One region of the Vibrio sp. 1402 genome, then DNA from elsewhere that is predicted to be linked to it. Evidence: riboswitches for the same ligand, from Rfam matches in the RefSeq annotation. Region 1 holds a riboswitch; each other region holds the start of a gene.
What was found. Region 1 has a riboswitch for thiamine pyrophosphate ahead of thiD (bifunctional hydroxymethylpyrimidine kinase/phosphomethylpyrimidine kinase). Riboswitches for the same ligand answer to the same signal wherever they lie in the genome.
Positions count from the first base shown of each region.

Region 2: another riboswitch for thiamine pyrophosphate. It lies ahead of thiB (thiamine ABC transporter substrate binding subunit); the one in region 1 lies ahead of thiD (bifunctional hydroxymethylpyrimidine kinase/phosphomethylpyrimidine kinase).
Region 3: another riboswitch for thiamine pyrophosphate. It lies ahead of thiC (phosphomethylpyrimidine synthase ThiC); the one in region 1 lies ahead of thiD (bifunctional hydroxymethylpyrimidine kinase/phosphomethylpyrimidine kinase).

Region 1 is NZ_JAWOWE010000013.1:2,476-12,330, forward strand. Features, by position in the region: gene R7044_RS19710 (TldD/PmbA family protein) at 1-755, opposite strand, end outside; gene R7044_RS19715 (TldD/PmbA family protein) at 755-2,140, opposite strand; TPP riboswitch at 2,452-2,559, shown strand; gene thiD (bifunctional hydroxymethylpyrimidine kinase/phosphomethylpyrimidine kinase) at 2,657-3,514, shown strand; gene R7044_RS19725 (ABC transporter ATP-binding protein) at 3,504-4,259, shown strand; gene R7044_RS19730 (ABC transporter permease) at 4,252-5,052, shown strand; gene R7044_RS19735 (ABC transporter substrate-binding protein) at 5,100-6,050, shown strand; gene tenA (thiaminase II) at 6,105-6,773, shown strand; gene thiM (hydroxyethylthiazole kinase) at 6,786-7,577, shown strand; gene thiE (thiamine phosphate synthase) at 7,641-8,255, shown strand; gene R7044_RS19755 (phosphatase PAP2 family protein) at 8,438-9,163, shown strand; gene R7044_RS19760 (trimethylamine-N-oxide reductase 2) at 9,233-9,855, opposite strand, start outside.
Region 2 is NZ_JAWOWE010000003.1:260,676-270,530, forward strand. Features, by position in the region: gene R7044_RS07630 (translocation/assembly module TamB domain-containing protein) at 1-2,632, shown strand, start outside; gene R7044_RS07635 (gamma-glutamylcyclotransferase) at 2,677-3,024, shown strand; gene R7044_RS07640 (DUF2799 domain-containing protein) at 3,074-3,436, shown strand; gene ppa (inorganic diphosphatase) at 3,510-4,040, opposite strand; gene fbp (class 1 fructose-bisphosphatase) at 4,168-5,184, opposite strand; gene mpl (UDP-N-acetylmuramate:L-alanyl-gamma-D-glutamyl-meso-diaminopimelate ligase) at 5,497-6,855, shown strand; gene R7044_RS07660 (flavin prenyltransferase UbiX) at 6,861-7,499, shown strand; TPP riboswitch at 7,537-7,673, shown strand; gene thiB (thiamine ABC transporter substrate binding subunit) at 7,746-8,738, shown strand; gene thiP (thiamine/thiamine pyrophosphate ABC transporter permease ThiP) at 8,780-9,855, shown strand, end outside.
Region 3 is NZ_JAWOWE010000022.1:887-10,741, reverse strand. Features, by position in the region: gene R7044_RS22695 (aminopeptidase P family protein) at 1-1,623, shown strand, start outside; gene thiH (2-iminoacetate synthase ThiH) at 1,745-2,857, opposite strand; gene R7044_RS22685 (thiazole synthase) at 2,893-3,660, opposite strand; gene thiS (sulfur carrier protein ThiS) at 3,666-3,920, opposite strand; gene R7044_RS22675 (HesA/MoeB/ThiF family protein) at 3,959-4,732, opposite strand; gene R7044_RS22670 (thiamine phosphate synthase) at 4,719-6,134, opposite strand; gene thiC (phosphomethylpyrimidine synthase ThiC) at 6,134-8,074, opposite strand; TPP riboswitch at 8,238-8,336, opposite strand; gene crcB (fluoride efflux transporter CrcB) at 8,397-8,780, opposite strand; gene R7044_RS22655 (multicopper oxidase family protein) at 8,904-9,855, opposite strand, start outside.

The sequences.
Region 1 (9,855 bases):
CCAGAGAAAGCACTGCCGAAAGCACCGAATAGACTTGCTAGCGCATTGATATGGAAGATAGCAGGGTAGTTACCCGTCGCAACCGGTGCACCTTCAAGAAGATCTCGAGCAAGGTTGTAACCGCCTTCTATACAGTAAGCTGGATTCAACTCATCAAAACGGCGACCAAGTGACATTCTCCCCGCCATTGACTGTTTGCCGTCTTTTTCAAACAAGGTATAAGCGTAACAAGTGAACGAGCGCTCGAAGTGTTGACACAATGTGCCTTGAGTATTGGCAATGATTAGTTGTGTTTCGCCATCGCTGTAACCATTGTAAGGTGCGCTAGAAGCGTGAGGTAGAGCGACTACGCCTTGCTCAAGTGCGAGAGACAGCTCAATTTTTTCATCAACAGAAGTCGTATCTTCTTGTGAAATCTCAGCAACATCAGTCGCAATTTGGCTGTTCACGCAACTAATTGTCTGATGTTCATCTTGCTTGGAAAAGCGAGCGCTTTGCAGTGCGTTAGTCAGCATCAAATCTAAGCTTGGTTGCTCTAACGACTCAGAATAGCTCGTTGCAACACGCGCATCTTTCACAACACGAACACCCAGAACTTGGCTTGAGCTTACTTTGTACTCATCCAGCTTTCCTTGGTTCGCTTTCAGAGAAAAGCTGCTGTTGCGGTTTACAATGACGTCCGCTTCTGCACCTTGGCGTTTTGCTTCTGATAGGACGTAATCAACCGCATTAAGAAGTTGTTGTTCTTGGCTCATTAGTTACCGCCTCCTACCAGAATATTATCGACTTTCAGCGTTGGCTGACCGACTGTTGTTGGCACTGAGCCACTCACGGAACCACACATGCCCGGCGCAAGCGCCATGTCCTTACCAACCATGCTGATTTCTTTCAACACTTTTGGACCTGTGCTGATCAGCGTTGCTGTTTTCAGAGGCTTGGTGATTTTGCCATTTTCAATGAGATAAGCTTCACGAACAGCAAAGTTAAACTCACCCGTGCCCGGTTGAACCGAGCCGCCGCCCATCTTCTTCGCATAGATGCCACGTTCGATGCCTGCCAGCATATCATCAAGTGAATGCTCGCCTTCTTCGATAAAGGTGTTACGCATACGCGAGGTTGGTGCGAACTTGTAGTTTTGACGACGACCAGAACCCGTTGGCTCGTAACCTGTCTTCATGCCACCCATTTTATCGACCATGAAGCTGGTTAGCTTACCGTCTTTGATCAATTGAGTGCGCTGAGTCTTCATACCTTCGTCATCAACATGAATCGAGCCCCATTCGTTGGTCATGGTGCCATCATCGACCGCATTCACTGCGGTGTGAGCAACCATTTCGCCCATCTTGTCGTGGAATACTGAAGCTTTCTTCGCAACTGAAGTGGTTTCTAGCAAGTGACCACATGCTTCATGGAAGATAACGCCGCCAAAGCCGTTACCAATCACCACCGGCATTTCACCCGATGGACAAGCATCTGCGCCAAGTTTTACTAACGCTTGCTGCGCGATAGTTTGACCTAGCTCTTTGGCATCAAGCTGTTCACTGAATTCCCAACCAGCAAGAGCGCCAGGACCTTCCATACCAGAAGACTGCTCATTACCTTTTTGCGCGACAGTGTTACCAGCAACACGAATGTAGTGGCGAGTATCGTCAACGTGTAGACCTTCTGAGTTGAAGATAGACACTTGTTGTTCACGCTGAAGCACGCTGCCAATAAACTGGCTGATATGCTCACTCTCAGCACGTGCGGCTTGGTCAACTTTCAATAGAAACGCGATTTTTGAATCTAGGTTAGCATCCTTACTTAGCGGCATGCGGCAACCATGTTGGATTGGGTAGCGGTTCAAATTCAAAGAACCCGCTGACGCGATTTGCTCACGCTTGTCTTTTGCAGCAAGCAGCGAGGTTACGCGCTTTAGTTCGGCTTCATCTGTGCTGTTGGTGTAACCGTAAAGCACCTTATGACCGAAAAAAAGACGAATACCGATACCAAAATCGATACCCGAGTTAACCTTATCCACTTCACCAGATGCGAGCTGGACAGTGTTGGTTTGGTGATGTTCAACGAATAGTTCAGCGAAATCAGCCCCCAAAAAGAGCGCATGATCGATCACTGACTTCGCTGTTACAGAATTAAGCATGAAGTCTCCTTGCTCGATGATCGTCTTAGCCATCCTAATTAACTGTGAAAAAGTTCAACAAAGTTAAATTGGCAACACGTTAAATTTTAACAGTTTTTTAACCTTGTTTTATGCTAATCCTTGCTTAACGAGACCACGATTATTTATTAAATATTCCAGGTTCTGCTCATTCACCAGAGCGTTGCACTAGTAAATTCCACCCAGCAAACCATTTAGGTGCTTACTTTATCACTCACCTCGCATAATTGAATACTCATTATAATTACGCTCAAAAAACGTATCCCTTCCGCAATGGTCCTGCTATCATCCGAACGAAATAGTCGGGGGGCCACACGACAAGTGTTGGCTGAGATCGAAATTCGAGACCCGTTGAACCTGATTCAGTTAGCACTGACGTAGGGAACTATGCACACTTTGCCTTTCGTCGCCCCTCTTAGGTAAGCGATAGCGATCGAAAAATCGATCTATCTGCAATGGTCAAAGTCAGTTCCTATACGTCTTGTAGTAGGAGCGACCATGACGCAGCAATCACAACCTCATTCACATCACACGCCAGCCTTGCCTACCCCTATCGTATTGACCATCGCGGGCTCAGACAGTGGTGGCGGTGCAGGTATTCAAGCCGACATCAAAGCGATGTCCGCAACCGGCAGTTTTGCTTGCTCGGTAATCACGGCGATTACTTCGCAAAATACCCAAGGCGTTTCTGCGATTTTCCCCATTCCTCTCGACCATGTAGAGAGCCAACTTGATGCAGTATTTACCGACCTCAACATCGTTGCAGTCAAAGTGGGCATGCTGGCCGATTCCAACATCATCAAAGTCGTTGCTGACAAAATTAAACAATACCAGCCAAAACACCTCGTGATTGACCCTGTAATGGTGGCCACTAGCGGCGATCTATTACTGGAACAGTCGGCAATCAGCACTTTAAAAGAAGAATTGATTCCGCTCGCAGACATCATTACCCCTAACCTACCCGAAGGCGCAGCATTGACGGGTAAGCCAATGCCTCAGTCAGAATCTGAAATGAACGATATGATTACCGACCTTCGTGCGCTTGGCGCCAAAGCTATTCTGCTCAAAGGCGGTCACCTTGAAGAAAATGAAAACAGCAACGATCTGCTTATCATGCAAGACAGTGCCGAGTTAATTAGCGCCAAGCGATTTCCAACCAAAAACACCCATGGCACAGGCTGCACGCTGTCTTCTGCCATCGCATCTTATCTTGGACAAGGCAACAATCTGCACAAAGCGGTGCACCTTGGTAAGCAGTACATCAGCCAAGCTATCGCGCACGCTGATGAATTGGATGTCGGTAAAGGTCACGGCCCTGTGAACCACTTTTTTGCGGGTCATACTTATGTTCGCTAACGCGATTGGCATTCAGCTTTCCGATGCTAGCCTGCGATACAAAGATAGCCAAACACCGACTTTAGCAGGAATGAACATGACCATTCCCGTCGGTAAATGGACGGTATTACTCGGACGAAGTGGCTGCGGGAAAACCACAATATTGCGTTACTTAGCTGGCCTACTGGATGACCAAGTTGACTGGCATGGCGAACTCATCACAACAGATGGCGCTGCACTGCATGACCGTATCGCTTACATGGCTCAGCAGGATTTATTGCTACCGTGGTTTAACGTGCTGGATAACGTCTGCCTCAGTTCTCGATTTTCTCAAGAGCAAGCACCAGAGCAAAATAGACAACGTGCACTGACTTTACTAAGCCAAGTGGGACTCGCCGATTACGCGGATGCTAAGCCAGCTCAGCTCTCTGGCGGCATGAGACAACGTGTTGCCCTTGCTCGCACTCTGATGCAAGACAAGCCTCTAGTTCTGATGGATGAGCCTTTCTCTGCGTTGGATGCGGTTACGCGCCATAAGTTGCAAACCTTGTCTGCCGAATTACTGAAAGATAAGACGGTTGTTCTGATTACCCACGACCCACAAGAAGCGGTGCGATTAGCTCATCAACTCTATGTATTGCAAGGCACGCCTGCACAAGCTCAGCACTTGGTTGTTCCGGATTCCAAGCCGCCACGAGTTCTCGATGGAGAGTGCGCCGCGCTTCAACAGGCGATTTTGGATCAATTGGAGAAAGACTATGAGTGATATGACTCAGTACAACTCCGTTTCGGCACGTATTAGTAAAAAAGAACGCGTGACCCATCCGGCTCTGCGCTTAGTTATCAGCACAGCGGTGATCTTGGGATTGTGGCAGTTGGTCGTGGTGATATTCGACATGCCAAACTTCATCTTACCTTCACCAATTGAAGTGCTGGATAGATTGGTCACTCGTTACGATGTCCTGCTCAAACATACTTGGGTTACCGCGCAAGAGATCTTATTTGGCTTGGCGCTTGGATTATCGATGGGTTTGCTGTTCGCATTGCAAATGCTGATGTTCGAGCCGCTGAAGCGTTGGTTATTGCCTATTCTGATTGCTAGCCAAGCGATCCCTGTGTTCGCCATCGCGCCAGTGCTCATGCTTTGGCTGGGTTACGGCATTGCATCAAAAGTAGTCATGGCGGCGATCATCATCTTTTTCCCTGTCACGACATGTTGCTATGACGGCTTGCGCAATACGCCAACAGGTTACCTCGACCTTGCCAAGACCATGGGCGCGTCTAAATGGCAGTTACTTCGTCATATTCAATTGCCAGCCGCCCTACCAACTTTAGCCTCAGGCATTCGTGTTGCCGTCGTTATTGCGCCGATTGGAGCAGTGGTCGGTGAGTGGGTAGGTTCAAGTGAAGGCTTGGGTTATCTGATGCTCCAAGCTAATGCTCGCATGATCATTGACGAGATGTTTGCGGCGCTGTTTATCCTCGCCGTACTGTCTATCTCACTCTACTTCATCACCGATAAATTATTGAAAAAAGCCATCCCTTGGGAAAGCAAGTAATTACAGAAAATAACCAAAGAAAATTGGGAAAGAAAAGGAAGAACCCCGTGAATAAAAACAAACTTGTGAGCGCTGCTGCTCTACTCGCTTCAGTGGTATCAACCAACGTGCTTGCAGCTGAAAAAGAGATGACACTGATGTTGGATTGGTTCGTCAATCCAAACCATGGTCCTATCGTGATTGCCAAAGAGCGCGGTTACTTCAAAGAACAAGGTTTGAAGGTCAACATTCAAGAGCCTGCAGATCCAAGTACGCCACCTAAGTTGGTCGCTGCTGGCAAGGTCGACATGGCGATTTCTTACCAGCCAAGCCTAACTATCGATGTCGCGGCGGGTTTGCCATTAATCCGCTCTGCGACTTTGATTGCTACGCCACTCAACACGCTGATGGTGTTGGACAACGGTAAGAATGAAAACCTTGGCGACTTAAAAGGTAAGAAGATCGGTATTGCGATCGCAGGCAACGAAGAAGCAACAATCGGCACTATGTTAGCTCAAGAGAATGTGAAGTTTTCTGACGTACAAATCATCAACGTAGGTTGGGCGCTATCTTCGTCTCTTGCGTCTGGCAAGGTGGATGCGATTTGGGGTGGTCTACGTAACTTCGAAACCAACCAACTTGCACTAGAAGGTTATAAAGCTAAAGCCTTCTTCCCTGAAGAACACGGCGTGCCAGCGTATGACGAGTTAGTCTTCGTAGCCAATGCAAAAACCTACGACAAAGAAGCCATCAAGGCATTCAACAAAGCACTGGAGCAAGCGACCACTTACATCGTTAACCATCCAAAAGAATCTTGGAAAGAGTTTGTGGCTTATTCACCAGACACCCTCAACAACGAGCTTAACCAGCGCGCTTGGAATGACACACTAACTCGTTTCGCTCTTCGTCCATCTGCAGTAGATCTGAAACGCTACGATGATTATGCCGAGTTCATGTATTCACAAAACATCATCGAAACACTGCCAAAAGCGAAAGATTACGTACCGAGCTTTGACTAATTCTACTGGCCTTAGGATCTAAGCCTAGGGTCTTTTGATAACGAGGTACCCATAATGAAATACCAAGATTTGATCGACGCTTGCCACCAAGATTGGCAAGAATACACTGAGCATGCTTTCGTGCAGCAATTGGCGCAAGGCACTCTGGCTCAGCCTTGTTTTCTACATTACCTAAAACAGGATTTTCTTTTCCTAAAACAGTACGCACGAGCTTACGCATTAGCGATCTACAAAGCGCGTACTTTGGATGACATGCGCCGTGCCCTACCAAGCGTACATGCATTGCTAGATTCTGAAATCGCCCACCACGTGACTTACTGTGAGCAATGGGGACTGACGGAATCCAACTTAGAAAACGAGCCAGAAGATTTCGGCACAGTAGCTTACACCCGTTATGTATTGGATGCTGGCATGACGGGCGATCTTGTTGATCTATACGCGGCACTAGCGCCATGCTCTATCGGTTATGCCGTTATCGGTAAGATGCTGATTGAAGATGAAAAGACAGTAATCGAAGGCAATCCATACGCAAGTTGGATTAATCTCTACGGTGGTGAGGAGTTCCAATCTGGTGTCGCAAAAGGTGCAGAACACTTTAACCAGTTATTGGCGGAAATCGACATCAATAGTCAGCGTGGTCAAAACCTGATTCAGGTATTCAAAACTGCAACGCGTATGGAAGTAGCATTCTGGCAACAAGGTCTGAATGCTCAGCAAGATTAATCGGAGAGTCTCATGTTAATTGAACAAATCACCCAAGCATTAACCGCAGTACGCCAGCAAAAGCCATTAGTCGTCAACATCACTAACTACGTGGTGATGAACAACACGGCAAACGCGCTATTGGCTATCGGCGCTTCTCCAATCATGGCGCACTCCAAGCAGGAAATGGCAGAGATGATGTCGTTCGCGGGCTCACTGGTTATCAACATTGGTACCTTAGACAGCGTTTGGACACCTCGTATGAGCTATGCCGTAGAGCAAGCCAATGCCAATGGTAAAATCGTTATACTCGACCCAGTCGGTTGCGGAGCAAGCTCACTACGTACAGAGACATCACGTGAAATCGCACGCCTTGCAAACAAGTTAATCATTCGTGGTAATGCGTCCGAAAGCATTGCTCTCGCTGGTGAGCAAGCACAAAGCAAAGGTGTAGATGCACTCGACAGTAGTGATGCAGCCCTTGGGGCGGCTCACTTCTTAGTTGAAGAATACGGAGCGAGCGTGGTGATCTCCGGCGAAACTGACTACATCGTGACAAAAGAGCAAACCGTCCAGCTGAATAATGGTCACGAGATGATGCCTTACGTAACGGGCATGGGCTGCACACTAACGGCACTGACTGGCGCTTTCGCAGCAATCGGCGACGAAACGGGCCTTGCTGCGGCAGCGGTGCTTGGCGTTGTGGGTGAAATTGCGGCTGAGCAAGCGCGAGGGCCAGGTAGCTTGCAAATGCATCTTTTGGATGAGCTTTACCAACTGGATGAAGAAACACTGGCAACACGCCTTAAATTACAAGTGAGATAAATCGCTTCTCAATGCTTTAAACGCCTCTCACTCCAACGAAAGTGGGAGGCGAAAGGAAACACAATGAACGCCTATCGTTTGTATTTGGTCACCGACGACCAACAAGATTTAGCCACACTAAAACGTGTCGTGAGAAAAGCCGTGGAAGGTGGCGTGACCATGGTACAAGTCCGCGAAAAACACGGCGATGTGCGTGCGTTTATCGAACGTGCTCAAGCCGTCAAAGACATCCTTAAAGATACCGATGTTCCTTTGATCATCAATGACCGCGTAGATGTCGCACTGGCTGTCGATGCTGATGGGGTTCACCTCGGGCAATCAGACATGCCCGCAACTATCGCTCGTGAGTTGATTGGACCAAACAAAATCCTCGGCTTATCCATCGAAAATGAAGAGCAGCTTGCAGAAGCGGACTCTCTGCCGATTGATTACATCGGTTTGAGCGCGATCTTCGCGACGCCAACCAAAACCAACACCAAAAAACATTGGGGTATTGATGGTTTGAAGATGGCGCTGAACACCACGCCCTTACCAATCGTCGCGATTGGTGGCATCAACGAAACCAACATTCCTGCCCTGAGTGCGACAGGTGTGCATGGTTTGGCTTTGGTTTCTGCCATTTGTCATGCAGAAAACCCAACCAAAGCAGCAGAGTACTTACTTTCTCTGATGGATTAAGGCCCCAACGCTTAAGGATGAGCGCCTTTACCCTCCGGATAAATGTCATCAATTCATCACTCAACCTTCATTCTCTCGTCAAATTGACAGAGCGTTGATAAGTTTTTCACGCCAGATAACGTAAGATAAGCCCCTTATTTTCACGTGGTTGAATAACCCTCAATAAAAACAAAACGCTCTCAATGAAAACCAAAAAATATGGATTGATGATGCTCGCCTTGTTTGTTCTTGGCATCATCCCAATGTCGCTGTTTGGCTCTTATCACAATCTCACTTCACAGGTGCCTGAAAGTCTGGGTATTACTTTTACTTTGCTCACAGATTCTGCTGGTAGCAAAGGTTTTTTAATTACGTTAACACTGCTACTGCTTTCTTTATTTCGCTTTAAACCAAGTCGCATTGAGTGGATACAAAAACTCTCAATGCTAGGGTTGTTACTGGTGATTGGTTTTGCCAGCAAAACGGGGCTAAAACTGATGACAGAAAGCCCGCGTCCCTACGCCGAACTGCTTGCTGCAGAGCAATTGATTGAGCACCCAGAAGCGTTTTATCAGTTGGATACAAAGCAGCAAGCCAACGTAATTAACCAGATTTCTGAACACGTCAGTGATTGGCGAACGCGCCATTGGCAAGGCGAGAAAGACTATTCTTTCCCATCCGGCCATACGATTTTCGTTTCGATTTGTTTGGCTTTCTTTGGTGGTTTGTTCTTACAGAACAAGTGCTATATCTCTGCACTGTCATTGTGGATGTGGGGAATGAGCGTCGCATATAGCCGCTTATGGCTGGGCATGCATCGCCCTGAAGATTTAATAGGCTCGGTCTTGTTTGTCGCGATTGTATTTACTTTACTCCCGACATTTCAGATTAAGAAACAGATGCCGTTTGTTTCTCTCGCTTCGCGCTAATGTGAACGATGACTAGATAAAAAGAAGCCAGCGATTCGCTGGCTTCTTGCTTTCAATCGCTACTTTTTTCTAGCCATTTCTTGGTGGTTCAAACGCTGTTAGTTCTAATTCTGGGCCAGTGTATTTTTCAATACGAACCAGTGCCGAGTTCGCCGCACAGCCGTTTGCAAGTCGAGAGGTCGGAATATCCAACGTTAACACGTTACAACCGCCGTTCTTACAAATGCCGGTTTTAGGATCCAAATCCGGCCAACCGCCTTCATGAATACACACTGAACCTTGCTTGATTCGGTCAGTCACTTCTGCACCAACCAATACTTGGCCACGGTTGTTAAACGCACGAACTAGATCGCCCGTTTTAATACCACGCGCTTTCGCATCTTCAGGGTGAATCCAAATAGGTTCACGGTTTGCAATTGCGTACTCTTCGCGAATCTTCGCGTAGTTGAATTGGCTGTGTAGACGATGCGCTGCGTGCGCGGTCATTAGCTGCAACTCGCCATCTTTCGCAGTACCCGTGTACTCGGTTGGTGCCATCCACGTTGGATGTGGAGGACAGTCTTCCAACTGATAGCCTTCAATGGTTTTCGAGAAGATTTCGATCTTACCACTTGGTGTACCGAGTGGATTCATGATCGGGTCTTCACGGAAATCTGCGTAACGAACAAACTGTGCGTTCTTCTCGTTCCACT
Region 2 (9,855 bases), on a different contig from region 1:
ATTAGAAACCAAAGCGTCAGGCAAAGATATTCCCGCCGTTGATGTCGCACTAAACGGCAAAGGTACGTTAGAGCAAATTGACCTCGAAAGTCTTGTAGTGAAAACCCTGGGAGGCGAACTCTCTGGGAAAGTCATGGCCAATTGGGCCGCGCCAATCAACTGGCAAGCTGACTTAAACCTGAAAAACATTCAACCAGGTTTACAATGGAAAGAAGCTGAAGGGGATATCAGCGGTAACCTTTCGACTTCGGGGTCGTTAACAGAACAAGGCGGTTGGCAAGTCAGTTTGCCTAAGTTAGACATTGACGGCATTTTGCGAGGGTATCCGCTGAATGTTGAAGGGCAACTTGAAGCGTCTGACAAGAACGGCAAAGGCGAAGACATCCAACTTACCACTCAGGGTTTAGCGCTTTCTCATGGTCCGAACCAACTGAGTGCAAAGGGTAAGATAGATAAGCAAATTCTGATGGATGTTGAGGTTAACTTCCCTGATTTTGCGAAAAGTGTTCCGGACCTTGCAGGTAAGATGCAAGGTAAAGTCGCACTACGTGGTAGCTTGAAAGAACCAGACATCAATCTTGATCTCGCTTTAAATCAGATAAACTGGCAGCAACAGGCGAACGTAGAAACGATCACCTTAAAGGGTGATGTGAAGCCTCTGCCAGCACCAAAAGCGAACATAAGCCTTATTGCGAACAACATTACCTATGACGACATAAAAGTTGATAGTGCTGACCTTGAAGTCTCTGGGGATGAAAAACTGCATCAACTGACGCTCGATGTAGTGTCTGACCTGGTGTCGACCAGTTTAGAAATTGAAGGGACATTCCAGCAGAAACCAGAAATGATTTGGGATGGGGCGCTGCGCCGCTTGACGCTGAGCTCGCAACAAGGCCCGTGGGCGTTGCAAAAATCGACCGCGGTCAAGGTCAATATCGACAAACAGATCGCGAACGTTCAAGCGCATTGTTGGTTGCAAGCGGAGTCGAGCGTATGTCTAACCGAAGACATTAGTGTCGGTAAGAGTGGCCAGGCGAAGTTAGCCATCAATGATTTTGATTTTGATCAAATCAAACAATTCCTGCCGCCAGAAACCAAGCTGCAAGGCTCGGTTAATGCACAGGCTTTTGCTAAATGGGCACCAGAGAAAAAGCCTGAAGTAACCTTAAGTGTCAATATGCCAAAAGGCCAAGTTGAACAAGCGCTTGAACAGCCAATTAAAGTCGGTTGGGAAAGCTTCAACTTTAAAGCAGCATTAGCGAAAGACAAGCTTGATGCCGAGTGGCTATTTGATGTGAAAGATAACGGTGACTTGTCTGGTAAGGTTTCTTTACTGAATGTCTCGTCTGAAAAGCCCACTATTGATGGTAAGGTTTCACTCTCTACGTTCCACTTGGATTTCTTGGCACCGTTGATTGGTGAGTACAGCTTGTTTAAAGCAAACATGAATACTGACCTCGCGATATCAGGTGACGTCATGCATCCGAAGTTGAACGGCCAGTTCTTGATTGACCAGATGAAGCTACAGGGTGAAGTCACACCGATAGATATAAACTCAGGACAGGTCGTCATCAACTTTAAAGGTCATCAAGCGGACTTGGATGCCGGAATTTTAACCCCGGATGGTGAGTTGAACGTTACTGGTGATGCCGACTGGCAGGACTTACAGAACTGGCGCACTAAAGCGCGTGTATTTGCTAAAGAGCTCAATGTTGATTTGCCCCCAATGGTAAAAATCAAAGTTGAGCCTGACATGACAATAGATGTGACTCCTCAGCTTGCGAAAATTGAGGGTGATATTAATTTGCCATGGGGCAGAATTGTCGTCGAAGAGCTTCCACCAAGTGCGGTAGGCGTATCGAGTGATACCGTTATTCTCGATAAAAACTTGCAGCCAGTGGACGATGTCGCTGCAATGCCGTTTGATGTGGAAACGAACATCAACATTAAAATTGGTGATGACTTCCAACTTGCCGCTTTTGGTTTAAAAGGTGGGTTGAAAGGGAACCTAAACGTGACACAAAAAGACAAAGGTCCTTTCATCGTTGGTGAAGTGAATGTTGTCGACGGTTCTTATCGCTCGTTTGGTCAGGACTTATTGATTAAAGAAGGTAAGATTCTGATGAATGGTCCACCAGATCAACCTTACTTGTCTATCAAAGCGATTCGTAATCCAGACAATACCCAAGATGATGTCATTGCGGGGGTACAAGTGTCAGGCCCAGCATCTGATCCGAGTATAGAAATTTTCTCAGAGCCCGCGATGAACCAAGCCAATGCACTTTCTTATCTACTTCGTGGTCAAGATATTGATGGTGAAGCCGGTGGTAATGCAATGACGACTACCTTAATTGGTTTAAGCTTGGCGAAGAGTGGTCGTGTGGTTGGTGAAATCGGTGAAGCCTTTGGCGTACAGGATTTACAGCTGGACACTGCTGGGTCGGGCGATGATTCGCAAGTGACGGTGAGTGGTTATATTCTGCCAGGTTTGCAGGTGAAATATGGTGTCGGCATCTTTAACTCCCTAGGTGAGTTCACTGTGCGTTACCGATTGATGCAAGACTTGTATTTAGAAGCGGTATCTGGTGTAGATAGCGCCGTTGACCTACTCTATCAGTTTGAGTTCGATTAAAGTGCTTTAACCTAAGCATACACAGTCATGACTAAGGAGTGGTTATGCTGCATTTGATTTTTGTCTACGGCACGTTACGTAAGGGAGAGTACAACCATCAGTATTTGCGCTCGGCGCAGTTTCTTGGTTTACATGAAACGGATGCTCAATTTGCAATGTATGACTTAGGCCCTTATCCAGCGTTGTCTGTTGGGCAACGCTCGATTCAAGGTGAAGTGTATCTGATTGATGATGAAACCTTATCCGAGCTAGATAAGTTGGAAGATGTGCCAGTGGAATATCGCCGAGAGAGCATCGTTACGCCGTTTGGCCAAGCTTGGATCTACTTATATCAAGATACTGAGCAGCTAACCGAAGAAATCGCTTCCGGAGATTGGTGTCAAAAGGTGTGAGCTATACTGACATTATCAATAGCAACGAGCTAAACACTAAGGAGTCACGATGAAAGCATTCGTAATTGGAGTAATGGCGTTGCTTCTTGCTGCATGCGCACAAACAACACTACCGACTTCGAATAATGTGACCGATTGGCAAGTGTTTGGTAAGCAGTCAGCTTTAGATGGATTACGGGAGTTATCTGAGGAGCGAATTGCGAAGCTGGATGATGTTAACCATGCGACGCCAGAACTGATAATGGCTTATCAAGCGGGTTACCAGCAAGGCAAACAAGAGTATTGTGAGCAAAGTGCTTATATGCTCGGTGTTATCGGGCGGCCGTATTTTGGCATTTGTGATGATGTTGACCCCTTCTTTCAACATGACTACGACGCTGGACGAATGTCTTCAGCAGGCGCACCTATCTAGTTGACACAGGTAAGATGAAAGCAAAAGAGCTGCCCTAGAGCAGCTCTTTTTAATTTTGTATCAGCAGTGATGCTTATTTTTTCTGAGCTCGTTCGTAAGATTCTTGGATTTCAGCTTTGGCGGCAGCAACATCTGCCCAACCATCCACTTTCACCCATTTGCCTGCTTCAAGCTCTTTGTAACGCTCAAAGAATTGCGTGATCTGCGCTTTCAGTAGTTCTGGGATATCGTCCACATCTTGGATGTGATCGTACTCTTTCGAGATTTTTGAGTGGGGAACCGCAAACACTTTTGCATCTTCACCCGATTCATCTGTCATCTTCAAAACGCCAACAGGACGGCAGCGAATGACTGAACCTGGCATGAGTGGGTATGGTGTTGGTACCAATACGTCGACTGGGTCGCCATCAAGAGACAGGGTATTGTTCACGTAGCCATAGTTGCATGGGTAGAACATTGGTGCAGACATGAAACGGTCGACAAATACAGCACCAGAGTCTTTATCTACTTCGTACTTGATTGGATCTGCATTTGCAGGAATTTCGATCACGACATAGATATCTTCAGGCAGCGACTTGCCTGCTGGTACATGGTTTAAGCTCATTAGAATATTCCTTTTCATTAACGATGAGTCACACAAAAGCGGCTTCATCTGATGATAAATTCGCGTTTCACTTTAGCGACAAAAACGCGGCAGGTAAACACCTGCCGCGTTGGACAAAGGTCTGAAATTATTCTTCGTCGCGGTGCAGTTCAAGGAACTCTTCAACTTTGCGAACCATGTTCTTCGAACCCACAAAGAAAGGTACACGCTGGTGCAACTCAGTAGGCTTGATGTCCATAATGCGATTCACGCCGTCCGATGCAATGCCGCCAGCTTGCTCAATGAGGAATGCCATAGGGTTACATTCGTAAAGCAGGCGTAGCTTGCCTTGTGGGTGGCTTTGTGTGCTTGGGTAAAGGTAGATACCACCTTTCAGTAGGTTGCGGTGGAAATCAGCAACCAGCGAGCCAATGTAGCGAGAAGTGTATGGGCGACCGTCTTCTGGCACGTTTTCTTGGCAGTACTTGATGTACTTCTTCACCCCTTGAGGGAAACGAATGTAATTACCTTCGTTGATGGAGTAGATCTTACCATCATCAGGAATCATCATGTTTTCATGAGAAAGACAGAAGCTGCCGATAGATGGGTCGTAAGTAAAGCCGTTTACGCCGTTACCAGTTGTGTATACCAACATGGTGGAGGAGCCGTAAATTACGTAGCCCGCAGCCACTTGTTTGTGACCAGGTTGTAGGAAGTCTTCTTCAGTTGGTGGAGTACCGATTGGAGAAACACGACGGTAAATCGAGAAGATAGTACCAACAGAGACGTTCACATCGATGTTAGAAGAACCATCAAGTGGGTCCATCAGTACTACATATTTGGCGTTTTGGTTGAGTTCTTTATTGAACGCAACTGCTTCGTCTTCTTCTTCACTGGCAACGCCACACACTTGATCACGAGCTTCAAGCGCGGCTTTGAACTTATCGTTCGCGTAAACATCGAGCTTTTGCTGATCTTCACCTTGGACATTTTCCGTGCCTACAGCACCAGTGATATCACCGAGACCCGCTGCGTTGATTTCGCGGTTAACGATTTTTGCAGCTAAACGAATGGAGGCTAAAAGGGATGATAGATCACCGCTAGCGTGGGGGAAATCCGCTTGTTTTTCGACAATGAACTCGCCTAGGGTGCGCAGTCCTGACATGGTTAATCCTTACATTTTCATTTCATTGGGGGTAGTGCGCAAGTGAGCATCTCTTTATGGATGTTAAACGATTGCGCTGGATGTAAGTTTAAGTCGCAGATCTTTTTAATGGTAATGAAGTAACTGTTTGAGATCTCAATTTATTTGTAGACTTGTTTGAGGGATTCATCAGTAAGCAAGAGGTTGTACAGTCTGTGTTCAACCTTGTCATATTTGTGAAAGGGACTGCAAGAAGAAGGCTAAAGTCACTCGCTTTTCAGGCGGTAATCGCGATAATGAAAGCATTAAAAAACGCATTACAAGGTTTAGTTTATGCACATTCATATCTTGGGTATCTGTGGCACATTTATGGGCGGCGCAGCGATTCTAGCGCGCCAATTAGGACATAAAGTCACTGGTTCTGATGCCAACGTTTATCCGCCAATGAGCACACTGCTTGAGTCTCAAGGTATTGAAATTATTGAAGGCTTTGACCCGTCTCAACTCGACCCTCAACCAGATCTTGTGGTGATTGGTAATGCGATGAGCCGTGGCAACCCTTGTGTCGAGCATGTGCTCAACACTAACATGCGTTACACCTCTGGCCCGCAGTGGCTCAACGAGTTTTTGCTGCATGATCGTTGGGTATTGGCGGTATCGGGTACACATGGGAAAACGACCACGTCGAGCATGCTTGCTTGGATACTTGAAGATTGTGGTTATCAACCGGGTTTCTTAGTCGGTGGGGTACTCGGTAACTTCGGAGTGTCTGCTCGTTTGGGTGAAAGCATGTTTTTTGTCGTTGAAGCCGACGAATATGACAGTGCTTTTTTCGATAAGCGTTCTAAGTTTGTGCATTACCATCCTCGCACTTTAATCATGAACAATCTTGAGTTTGATCATGCTGATATCTTCGATGATCTAGAAGCGATCAAGCGCCAATTCCATCATTTAGTGCGAACTGTACCGGGCAATGGATTGATCTTAGCGCCGAGAAAAGATCAGGCGTTAGCGGATGTATTAGAGCGTGGCTGCTGGACTGAAAAACAGTTCTCTGGTGAGAATGGTGACTGGCAAGCGCACAAATTAGTGCTTGATGGCTCAAAATTTGACGTTGCGTTGCAAGGCGAGAAGGTTGGTACCGTCGAATGGAATTTGGTGGGTGACCACAATGTGGATAATGCGCTGATGGCAATCGCTGCTGCACGACATGTTGGAGTCACTCCGGCTCTTGCTTGCCAAGCATTAGGGCGTTTCATCAATACCAAGCGCCGTTTAGAGCTGAAAGGTGAAGAACAAGGTGTGACGGTTTACGATGATTTTGCGCATCACCCAACGGCAATTGAACTTACTGTCGGTGGTTTGCGTAACAAGGTAGGTGAAAAACGCATCTTAGCTGTGTTAGAGCCGCGTTCTGCCACCATGAAGCGTGGCGTACACAAAAACACACTTGCAGAGTCACTACACAGTGCAGATGAAGTCTTCTTGTTCCAGCCAGATAATATCGAGTGGTCTGTGCAAGACATTGCCGACCAATGCACACAGCCAGCGTTTGTCGATGCGGATATAGATAACTTTGTAGCCAAGATCGTCGAACGTGCGCGACCAGGTGACCAAATTCTAGTCATGAGCAACGGTGGCTTTGGTGGTATTCACGGAAAACTTCTTGAGCAGTTAAAACAAAAAGCCTGATTGATATGCAAAACAAAACACAACCCTCTCATAAAAAAGCCATCACGTTGGCATTAACGGGGGCTTCTGGTGCTCCCTACGGCCTTCGTCTTTTAGAATGCTTGGTTGCGGCGGATTATCATGTCTACGTTCTGATTTCTTCGGCGGCTCGTGTTGTGATGGCAACCGAGCATAATCTTAAGCTACCAAGTGGCCCAGAAGCGGCGCAGCAAGCATTAGTAGAGCACCTGAACTGCAATCCAAATAACATCACCGTTTGCGGTAAAGACGATTGGTTCTCGCCGGTTGCGTCTGGTTCTGCTGCACCCAAGCAAATGGTGGTTTGCCCATGCTCTGCGGGAAGCGTTGCGGCCATAGCACACGGTATGTCGGACAACTTGATCGAACGGGCCGCTGATGTAGTAATGAAAGAGCGCGGGCAGCTGTTGCTCGTGGTTCGCGAAACACCATTTTCAACGCTACATCTCGAGAACATGCACAAACTGTCGCAAATGGGCGTCACCATCATGCCAGCGGCTCCGGGCTTCTATCATCAGCCAAAGAGCATTGAAGACTTAGTGGATTTTATGGTGGCGAGAATTCTCGACCACTTAGGTATTGAGCAAGGTTTGGTGCCTCGTTGGGGTTATGACCAGCGCTCGTGAGCTGATTGTGTAACCACTCAAATACCTTTACAATCCATCCAACTCATCGGGGAGCAAACCCATTTAGCATTGAGTCAATCAATGCATTGGGGCGCTGAGACCTAAGTGTTTAACTAGGGACCCGTATTACCTGAACCAGATAATGCTGGCGTAGGAATTGAGTCTGGATATTGGAAGTCCTTAATAGCCGCCTCAAACCCTGTGCCGCTCAACTTATTTCTCTGAAATACTCATGGAGAGCGAGCAGTGAAACCCACTCTAAATCTGATTGCCTTAGCTGCAATCACCTCTACTTCAGCGTTTGCCGCTGAAAACACATTAACCATCTATACCTACGACTCTTTTGCCGCAGATTGGGGCCCGGGTCCTAAAATCGAGCAAGCTTTTGAAGCAAAATGTGGCTGTGACGTTAACTTCGTAGCGTTGGACGATGGTGTGTCGATTCTGAATCGTCTTCGTCTTGAAGGCGGTAATAGCAAAGCGGACATCGTATTAGGTTTGGATAACAATCTGATGGCAGAAGCGAAGAAAACCGATCTGCTTGCCGAGCACAATGTGGATACGGCTAACACAGTGTTACCAAACGGTTGGAGTGACACGACGTTTGTACCGTACGATTACGGCTACTTCGCGTTTGTGTACAACAAAGAGAAACTGGCTAATCCGCCGAAAAGCATGAAAGAGCTGGTGGAAACGCGCGACGATCTGAAAGTGATTTACCAAGATCCGCGGACTTCAACGCCGGGCCAAGGCTTAATGCTATGGATGAAATCTATTTATGGCGACGATGTGACGCAAGCGTGGCAGAAGCTAGCGAGCAAAACCGTAACGGTCACGAAAGGTTGGTCTGAGGCGTATTCTATGTTCCTCAATGGTGAGTCCGATTTAGTGCTTTCTTACACCACTTCACCTGCGTACCACTTAATTGCGGAAAACGATTCGAAGTTTGCTACGGCGAATTTTGCTGAAGGCCACTACATGCAAGTTGAAGTCGCCGCCAAAGTGAAAGGGGCAAAAAATTCAGAACTTGCTGATCAATTTATGAGTTTCATTTTAAGTGATGAGTTCCAATCGGCGATGCCAACGGGTAACTGGATGTACCCAGTCACTGACGTTGAGTTACCTAAAGGTTTTGAAACTTTGAGTGTTCCAAGCAAGTCGTTGAGCTTTAGTGCTGATGAAGTGGCAAAAATGCGTAAGTCTTGGATTCGCGAATGGCAAAGCGCATTGACGTTTTAGCTGACGTTTCCATCCTCATCTGAATGAGATAGGTTTTACCTTTGAATTCTGTTCCAAAAATAGGTTTAGGGGTCGCGATGATCATCGCGACCTTTGTTATTTCTGCCCTAGGTGCTTTGATTGTTCAAGCCCCTTCACTTGATGTGTCTGTGGTATGGGGCGACCCGTACTATCAACATGTCACCAAGTTCAGTTTCTACCAAGCGTTTCTTTCCACATTGCTCAGTGTTGGCTTTGCCATTCCAGTAGCGCACGCACTTTCGCGTCGCCAATTTATTGGTAAATCATTACTGCTTAAGCTGTTTGCATCGACACTGGTTTTGCCGGTTTTGGTTGGTGTTTTTGGGCTGTTAGCGATTTATGGCAACAGTGGTTTGTTGGCGCAGTGGTTGCAAAGTTTCGACACTAAACTGCCATTCTCTATTTACGGTTTGAACGGCATTTTACTCGCCCATGTGTTCTTTAATTTACCTTACGCGGCACGATTGCTTCTGCAAGCCTTGGAGTCTATTCCTGCCGAGCAGCATAAGCTTTGCGCGCATCTTGGGATGAGCCATTGGGATAAGTTTCGCTGGGTAGAATGGCCGCGTTTAAGGCAGCAGCTTCCCCACGTTTGTGGGTTGGTGTTTATGTTGTGCTTTACCAGTTTTGCCACTGTAATGGCGTTGGGGGGCGGGCCAAAATCCACCACCATTGAATTGGCCATTTACCAAGCGATTAAGTTTGATTTTGATTTACAAGCTGGGGCGTTATTGGCGCTGTGGCAGATGCTGTTATGTGGACTGCTTGCTATTGGAGTGCAGAAGTTAACAAGGCCTGTTTCTATCAGTGCTGGAAGCACATCGGTACAGCAATATTTAACGAAGGATCATGGGTGGTCAAAAGCTTGGGATAGCTTTTGGATCATAGGTGCCTTTTTACTGGTAATACCGCCGTTATTGATGGTGTTACTGAGTGGCATCAACCAACAAGTTTGGACAGTATTAACCGATGAGCGTTTTTGGTCTGCGCTATTGAACTCCCTCAAAGTCGCCTGTGTCGCTAGCGCGCTTGCGGTCGCTGCTGGGGTGCCCATACTATTGACCAGTCGCCGTTGGCGGTTGCAGTACAAAAACAC
Region 3 (9,855 bases), on a different contig from region 1:
GCGGTAATCACCAAAGACAAAGCCGCTATCTTTGTTGATGGTCGCTACACAGTACAAGTAACAAAGCAGGTTCCTGCTGATCTATTCGAATACCGTCACTTGATTGAAGAGCCTGCACTAGATTGGATTAAAGACCATCTTGCAAATGGCGCGTCTGTGGCAATCGACCCTCGCATGCACAACTCTGCTTGGCTAGACATGGCACAAGCAAAACTTGCAGGTGCCCTTGAGCTTAAGATTCTCGATAGCAACCCAATTGATGAACTGTGGCACGACCGCCCTGCTCCTGTGGTTTCTGATGTTCGCCTAATGGCAACAGAAACAGTTGGACAATCAAGTGAAAGCAAACGCCAAGAAATCGCAGAGCTCGTGAAAAAAGCCGGTGCAGACAGCGCAGTGATCACAGCACTTGATTCTATCTGTTGGTTGCTCAACGTTCGTGGTCTAGATGTCTCACGTCTACCAGTTCTGCTTTCTCACGCGATTCTGCACTCAGACTCAAGCGTGGAATACTTCCTAGATCCTGCTCGCCTACCTGCTGAGTTTGACGCTCATGTTGCTGCCGGCGTGACGGTTCATCACCCAGAAGCATTGCAAGCACGACTAGAAAACCTAACTGGCAAGAATGTACTGGTTGACCCTGCGACAAGTAACGCGTGGTTTAAGCTGGTTCTACAAAACGCTGGCGCATCTGTGGTGAGTAAAGCTGATCCATGTCTAATGCCAAAAGCAGCAAAGAACGCAGTTGAAATCGCAGGCATGAAAGCATGTCATATCCGCGATGGCGTAGCGATGAGTAAGTTCCTGTCTTGGTTAGATGCTGAAGTCGCTGCTGGTAACCTGCATGATGAAGCGACGCTGGCAGACAAACTGGAAGCGTTCCGTAGCGAAGACCCGACACTTATGGATCTTAGCTTCGATACTATCTCGGCAGCAGGTGGCAACGCGGCGATGTGTCACTATAATCACGATAACCAACCTGAACCTGGCAAGCTAGAACTGAACACACTTTACCTAGTGGATTCAGGCGGTCAGTACCTAGATGGCACGACAGACATCACGCGTACAATTGCGATCGGTCAGCCTTCACAAGAGATGATTAAACAATTCACTCTCGCACTAAAAGGTCACATCGGTGTTGCTCGTGCACGTTTCCCGAAAGGCACACGTGGTTACCAAATCGATACGCTAGCTCGTCAGCACCTATGGGCGGAAGGCTACGATTACGATCACGGTACTGGTCACGGTGTTGGTCACTTCCTAAGTGTTCATGAAGGTCCAGCGAGCATTTCGAAGAAGCAAATCGACGTGCCTCTAACAGAAGGCATGGTGCTATCCAACGAGCCAGGTTACTACCGTGCAGATGCGTTTGGTATCCGTATTGAGAACCTAGAGCTTGTTGTTGAAACCCCAACTAACGGTGACTTCCCTGTTCTGTCATTTGAGTCGCTAACGCGCTGTCCAATCGACAAGCGCAATATCAACGTTGATATGCTAACTCGTCCAGAACTTGCTTGGCTGAATGATTACCATCAGAAAGTATGGGATGAGATCAGCCCGCTAGTTGAAGGTGATGTGAAAGAGTGGCTTCGTCAAGCAACGCTACCTGTAGCACACAGCTAGAAGCTAGAAGCTAGAAGCTAGAAGCTAGAAAAAAGTAGAGGGTTGATGTTTTGCATCAACCCTCTTTTTTTGCCTATGTTTCACGTGAAACATAACGATGACCAGTAGCTTTCTTTGCTACTTAACCAGAATACGCCGAGTGCCAATCTCGCCATACTGGGTCAAAGCCTTTGGCTCGAATCATATCTTCCACTGAACCCGCGCTTCGCTCATCACTGATCTCAAACTGCTCGAGTTCAACATCATCCATCGCATACCCACCCGGCTGAGTTTTCGATGCAGCAGACATACTGGTAATACCTAAAGGCAATGCGTTATCTCTAAACTTCGGTGACTCACGAGTCGATAATGACAACTCCACTTCTGGATTCAACAAACGATAAGCGCAAATCAGCTGAACAAGTTGCTTATCCGTCATGACTGATTTTGGTTGGAGCGCGCCCTCACAAGGACGTAAACGTGGGAAAGAAATTGAGTAACGAGTCTGCCAATACGTGCGCTCAAGATAGTCCAAGTGCGCTGCTACATAAAAACAATCTGTTCGCCACTCTTCCAACCCTATCAAAGCACCAATACCGATCTTATCAATACCCGCTTTTGCAAGACGATCGGGTGTATCCAATCGGTATTCGAAATCCATTTTATTACCTCGCAAATGGTGCTCGGCGTAAGTCGAAGGATGATACGTTTCTTGATAGACCATCACCGCATCCAAACCCAATGTCTTGAGCTCTGCGTATTCGTCTTGATCTAGCGGTTGTACTTCCATCGCCAAATAGTTAAAGCGCTTCTTAATCATCGGCACCATTTCGCGGAAGTATTTCATTCCCACTTTGGTTTCGTGTTCGCCAGTCACCAGTAATACGCTATCGAACTTCATGCGTTTGATGGCTTCGACTTCTGCAGCAACTTCGTCCCTATTCAAAGTACGACGCTTGATTCTATTCTCCATCGAGAAGCCACAATAGGTACAAGCATTGGCGCACAAGTTAGAGAGGTATAATGGAATGTAAAGCGACATGGTATTACCAAAACGCTTACGCGTCGCCGAGTATGACAGTTGCGCCATTTGCTCTAAGTACGCTTCAGCCGCTGGTGAAATTAGCGCTTTAAAATCTTCCAAATCACGCTTGGGTTTATTCAATGCTCGCTCGACATCTTGTGCCGTTTTCGCGTAGATCGACATCGAAATGTCATCCCAATTAAGCTGCTTAAATTGTTCAACGAAGCTCATGTTTTCCTCGCTTAATAGCTAAAGCCAATCTAGTACTAAAGCTCATCTAGGAATGACGTCAGTGGACTCGACGCAACCGCATGAGAAACCTTACCGGCAAGTCCAGCTTCATAAGCCATACGCCCCGACTCTACCGCCAACTTAAATGCCTTCGCCATCGCAACAGGATCGCTCGAAGCTGCAATCGCAGTATTGACGAGCACGGCATCCGCGCCCATTTCCATCGCACGTGCGGCATGTGAAGGAGCACCAATACCCGCATCCACAACCACAGGAACATTAGCTTGGTCGATAATGATCTCTAAGAAGTCGTGAGAAACTATCCCTTTGTTAGAACCAATCGGCGCACCTAATGGCATGACTGCAGCACAGCCTACTTCTTCCAATCGTTTACACAGAACCGGGTCAGCATGACAATAAGGAAGGACAATGAAGCCCTCACGAACCAGTTGCTCAGCGGCTGCAAGTGTCTCAATTGGATCGGGCATCAAGTACTTCGGGTCTGGATGAATTTCCAGTTTTAGCCAGTTTGTACCTAACGCTTCTCGCGCCAGTTGCGCAGCAAACACAGCATCTTTAGCATTCTTTGCACCTGAGGTGTTCGGCAATAAGTTCACACCCGATTGTACTAACGGCAGCAAAATATCGTCTTGTTGGTCGTTCACATCGACACGCTTCAACGCCATGGTCGCAAGTTGAGATCCCGACACTTGAATCGCTTCTGCCATTAATCGGCTGTTGGCAAACTTCCCTGTTCCCGTGAACAGTCTTGATTCGAATTGTTTATCACCAATTTTAAGCATCGACGTTAACCCCCTGCGATCGCTTGAAACAAAGAGATGCTATCTCCCTGTGAAAGAACTGTGCTAGCCCACTCACTGCGCGGCACAACATTGTTGTTAATTGCAAAAACACAGCCCATTTCAGGCAGCGCAAATTGACTAATGATTTGCTGTAGATTCGACTCACTAGCAACTTGATGTGACTGGTCATTGATGACAATAGTGATCACATCTAAGTCAGCAGCGATCATTTGTGTTGTTTGTTGTTCTGATAACGTCATTGCTTCCAACTCTCTTAATTCTGCCCATTGCTCGTAAGCTAAATCTGAGCACACACTTGGCACTGTTTGTCTTTGCTTATCGCCATGGTTTGCCATTGCATTTTCAACCCATCAAACAGATGCAACTTGGCAGTCTCGACATGAAACTTTCCCGTCGCCAGTTTTTGAATTGCCGCTATCGCTTGGTAGTTACCAAGTGTGCCCACCACCGGACCGACGACACCGCTCTCACTGCATTTTTGACTTTGTGGTAATTCGTCAAACGGATACAAACAGCGGTAACAGGCTTTACTCTGCGCTTCTTGTTCACTTGGTGTTTGGTAATCAAAGACAGCGAATTGTCCTTGCCAACCAATTGCTGCCGCCGAGATGAGCGGCGTATTTTGCTCGAAACAAACTTGGTTAATTAGCTGGCGCGTTGGCATGTTATCGGTGCAGTCGAGCACCACATCCGCTAGCATCACCTCAAGCTGCAGTTGTGCTTTGTCTAATCGCTTATTGAGAGCTCGAATTTGGACCATAGAATTAAGTTCGGCCAGTTGCTTTACAGTCGCTTTTGTTTTCGCAACTTGGAGGTCTTGTTCACGATAAATGATCTGACGTTGTAGGTTACTGCTATCAACGTCATCGTCATCAACCACAACCAATTTACCAACCCCCGCTGACGCCAAGTACAAACTCGCTGCGCTCCCCAATCCACCACAACCGATGATCAGAACATGCGATTTGCTCAAACGCTCTTGCCCAACTTCGGCAATTTCAGGCAGAGCGACTTGACGCTGATAGCGAAGGAACTGCTTATCCGTGAGCATGCTCGCCTCTCTTGCTATGCGCCAACTCACTATTCTGATCAGTAAACATTAGCTGTCTTTCGTTCATCAGTTGTGCGAAGAACTCGATGACGGATTGAGGTGATTCTGCCAACGTAATAGCACGCACTACTGCTAAGCTAGAAACACCTGTTTGCCAAACTTGGTCTGCATTAGATTGGTCAATACCACCAATCGCGACCGTCGGAAAGCCAAGCACATTGTCACTAACTGCTTTGTCTTTTGAAGGGCGGAAAGCAGCCTCTGTATTTGTATAAGGAATGCTATCAATCAGCTTTTGATACAGCGCCAAGCGCACCAAACCTTGTGGCTTCGATGGCATCTGTTTAGTGGTGGTTGGGAAAATATGCCCTAGTGCGATGTAGCTAGGATGAATTTGTACGATACGCAGTAACTCATAATAACCATGAGTAGAAAGACCAAGATGAATACCCGCTTTAGTTAGCTGAGCTAAATTCGATTCTTCTATGTCTTCTTGTCCTAGGTGAACACCATAAGCGCCATGCTTGATTGCCAACTGCCAATAGTCATTGATGAACACTTGTGCTTGATACTGACGACCTAGCTCAATTGCTCGAATGATCTGTTGTTCTAAATCGGCTTGTTGTGGGTTCTTGATTCGCAGTTGAATAGTGTTGATGCCTAGTGGCAGTAGACGCTCAATCCAAGCAACATCATCAACGACTGGATAGAGCCCTAGACTTTGCTTAGTTAGAGTTGGAAAGCTAACGCTCTCACCTTGTGCAGACCAACCAACTTGAATACCTAGTCGGTTATCCTCCAGTACAGGTGTGGGGAAATCATCAAATTGGGCAGCCCACTGAGTAGTTCGTCCCTCGTCAAGGTTGTCATTAAACAGTGTTTCACGTGAAACATTCGCTTGTTGAGTTAGCATTCCTCGAGCAAGTGTTAACGCATCTTCGATAGGAAAATCGAGTACTGTCAGCGTTACTATCCAAGCAAGGTGATGTTCGGGATCGAACATTGCGTTGAATTTGGACTTAACGGAAAGCGCTCTCACTTCGTTGTTAATTGGGTGACGCCAGATATCAAGCTGAAGCACTTTCTCCTTTTCATCGGATACCTGCGTATCAGCAATGCCAATATAAATCGCTTTCGACGGTTGCTTAGCACATGCTTCTATCGGTAAAGCAGAGCGGTAATAGAGCACAAATGAACTCTCATGCTCAGAGTCATAACCATCAATAAGGTCTGTCGTTATGTGCGTAGTCTGTTGGTCACGAACAAGCTGAATAGATTGAGTTGGGCTCACACCCAACTCAATGTCTTCAATGTTAAAACCCTGTTCTTTCGCCAACAACAAACATTGCTGAACTAAACCTGTCAGTTCAATCAATGATGACGGAATAAGGATTTTGCTCATTAGCCACTTACCTCGGCATGTGCTGCTGGGTGGTATAACTCAGAACCTGTATCTCTAAATTCTTGCGATTTCTGACGCATCCCCTCAAGAGGATCATCCAGCATTTTGATTGAGATAGCTTGGTCCGCAGCAACTTGCTCAGTATCTTTTGCGTACTCTCGTACCTCTTGCGAAATCTTCATAGAGCAGAACTTTGGTCCGCACATCGAACAGAAGTGAGCAACTTTTCCAGACTCTTGAGGCAAGGTTTCATCATGGAAAGCACGCGCGGTATCTGGGTCGAGCGACAAGTTAAATTGGTCTTCCCAGCGGAACTCGAAGCGAGCTTTAGAAAGCGCGTTATCACGAACTTGTGCACCAGGGTGTCCTTTCGCCAAATCAGCGGCGTGCGCAGCAAGCTTGTAAGTGATCATGCCTACTTTCACGTCTTCTTTGTTTGGTAAACCAAGATGCTCTTTAGGAGTTACGTAGCAAAGCATTGCACAGCCATACCAACCAATCATGGCAGCGCCAATACCTGAAGTAATATGGTCGTAACCAGGAGCGACGTCTGTCGTCAATGGACCAAGAGTATAGAAAGGAGCCTCATGACAGTGCTCTAACTGCTCTTCCATGTTCTCTTTGATCATATGCATTGGAACATGACCAGGGCCTTCAATAATCACCTGTACGTCGTATTCCCACGCAACCTTGGTCAATTCGCCAAGAGTACGAAGCTCTGCAAATTGCGCTTCATCGTTAGCATCAGCAACCGAGCCAGGACGCAGACCATCACCAAGAGATAGTGCGACATCGTACTTAGCACAGATTTCACAGATCTCTCGGAAGTGAGTATATAAGAAGCTTTCTTGGTGATGCGCTAAACACCATTTCGCGATGATAGAACCACCACGAGAGACGATGCCAGTAACGCGTTTTGCCGTCATCGGTACATAGCGCAGTAGTAAACCGGCATGGATGGTGAAGTAATCAACGCCCTGCTCTGCTTGCTCGATCAGAGTATCGCGCATCACTTCCCAGTTAAGGTTTTCCGCCACACCATTCACTTTCTCAAGCGCTTGATACATTGGTACGGTACCGATCGGAACTGGACTGTTACGTAGAATCCACTCGCGAGTTTCGTGAATATTACGTCCAGTAGAGAGATCCATAACGGTATCTCCACCCCAGCGCGTTGCCCACACTAGTTTCTCTACTTCTTCTTCAATCGAAGAAGTGACCGATGAGTTACCGATGTTGGCGTTCACTTTGACCAAAAAGTTACGTCCAATGATCATTGGTTCGGATTCTGGGTGGTTGATATTGGAAGGGATAATCGCGCGACCTTCGGCGACTTCTTTACGCACAAACTCGGCGGTAATGTCTTTTGGAAGATTCGCTCCAAAGCTTTGACCCGGATGCTGTTGATTCAGCACTTCATCGCGGTATTGAGCACGCCCCATATTTTCACGCAGGGCGATGTATTCCATTTCTGGGGTGATTATACCTTTGCGAGCATAGTGCAATTGGGTCACACAATGGCCATCTTTGGCACGTCGAATACGTGGTAGATTACCGTAACGAAGATCGTCTAGTGTTTCGTCTTCTAAGCGTTCTTTGGTGTACACCGAGCTTACTTCATCAAGTAGCTCAGTATCGGCACGCTCTTCAATCCACCCTTCTCTCAGCTTAGGTAAGCCGCTATAGAGGTCTATGGTGTGCTCTGGATCTGTGTATACACCCGAGGTATCGTAAACGCGTACTGGCTCATTAGGCTCGAAAATAGGCGCTTCTTTTGTGCCTCCAATAAGGCTATCAGCGAGTGATATTTCACGCATTGGCACACGAATATCTGGACGTGAGCCTTCTACGTAGACTTTGCTTGAATTGGGGTACGGTTGTACCGAGAGTGTATCAATGAACTGTTTTGCTTCCAGTCTCGCTTGTTTGCGACTCGACATAGCATTTTTCCTTGCTTTGTTATACTAGATAAAAAGTAATTGGATAAAAATGCTTGGCGGATAGATGCGACAAGAGGAGTCAAATTAAGGCTAGTTAAAGCTTACGATATTTGCCTGTAACAACATTCGACTTTTGATAGGTCAACCAGAAAGAACTCCGGTGTGAATATCTTCTCTTGTTCCCTTCGCAGATTCTAATCTGATCAGGTTCAACGGATCCCGAATTAACGGTCTCAGCCTTATGGCACTCCGACAAGTGATGTCAGTATATAAAAACGGCTTGGTGAAACCAAGCCGACCTGTTCAATTTTTAACTACTTTGCTAGCTGCGCATCAATAATTGAAAGCCTATCCACGCCGCTGAAATACTTAACACTACATTCAACAATACGTTCAACCCCATCTTAAAGAAAGCGCCCTGCTGCATAAGCAACACATTATCCATCGAGAAGGTGGAAAACGTCGTTAGTGCCCCTAAAAAACCCAAGCCAATCACTTGTCGCCAAGGTTCCGTTGCCAAAAGTTCATTATCGAAAGCTGCTATCAATAAGCCCATCATAAATGAGCCAACAACGTTAACGGTTAACGTACCATATGGAAAACCACGCCCCAATAAAATGACACAAAGTTCAGAAATTAAGTAACGAGAACATGCACCAAATGCACCACCCAATGCAATAAAACCCAAAACGGATAGTTGTCCCATAATTCCCCCAGAAAATTTAATGGCGACATTGTAATCAAATTTACGGCAATAGTGATTATACAATCTTAGAATTCAGCAAAGTATAGCGCTTAAAACTTATCAAGATTTTAAAAGTTACAGGAGTCACTTTACTTCAATGTAACCCATCAAACCCGTCTTCATATGTTCAATTACATGACAATGGTACATCCAACGCCCTGGGTTATCTGCAACAAATGCCGCTTTCGCACTGCCGTTTTTTCCAAGTAAGACCGTATCGGTATGAAACGGTTCGTCGAGTTTTTTGCCATCTAACTCAAGAACCGTAAATGTGTGTCCATGAAGATGAATAGGATGATGATATTGGGTGACGTTCTTTAGGTTGAAGATATAGGTTTTTCCCATCTCCAATGTTGAAAGCGGCGCTGGAATATTATCTTTGCTCATTCCCTCCCAAGCCCTTTTGTTCATCAGCCAGAACTTAGGTATCGCTTTGCCCGATTTATCAGCAGGAGTGATCGCCCCCTCCCACTCAAACACATAATCGATTTGCTCTGCATTTTTCAAATCGAGAGCTGGCACAGGGTTGAGAGGTAATAAAGGCAGTTTCTGGTTGCTCGGCAAGTCAGACTCAACAACGTCAAACTCGCACAAAGGGAATGGGAAGCGTCCTTTCATTTGACGCACATAAACACGTGTTCCAGCCTTCGGAGCAATCAATCCGACATCTAACCTCATTCCTGGACCAATTTTATGCTGAGTGAGCTTATAAGGCGTTTTAACAGGGTTACCATCAATAGCAATAACCCAAGCCTCTGCACCTTCAATAGCGATCGGGTAAGTAATGGTGTTATCGACGTTAGCAATTCTTAATCGCGTGGTAGCATTCTGCTTCAGCGTATAAACAGGTTCATGCACACCATTGACGCTACTCCACTCTCCGGGAGTCCCCATACGAGCGCTCAAGCGCGGTACCATAAGGTTCTTCCACTGACCTTGTTTGTCTAAATGCCAATGCTTTAGAACTATTTCCTGTTCTTCATCAAATAGAACAGGCTCAGCCTCTTCAACGATAATTAGCCCAACTAAGCCCATA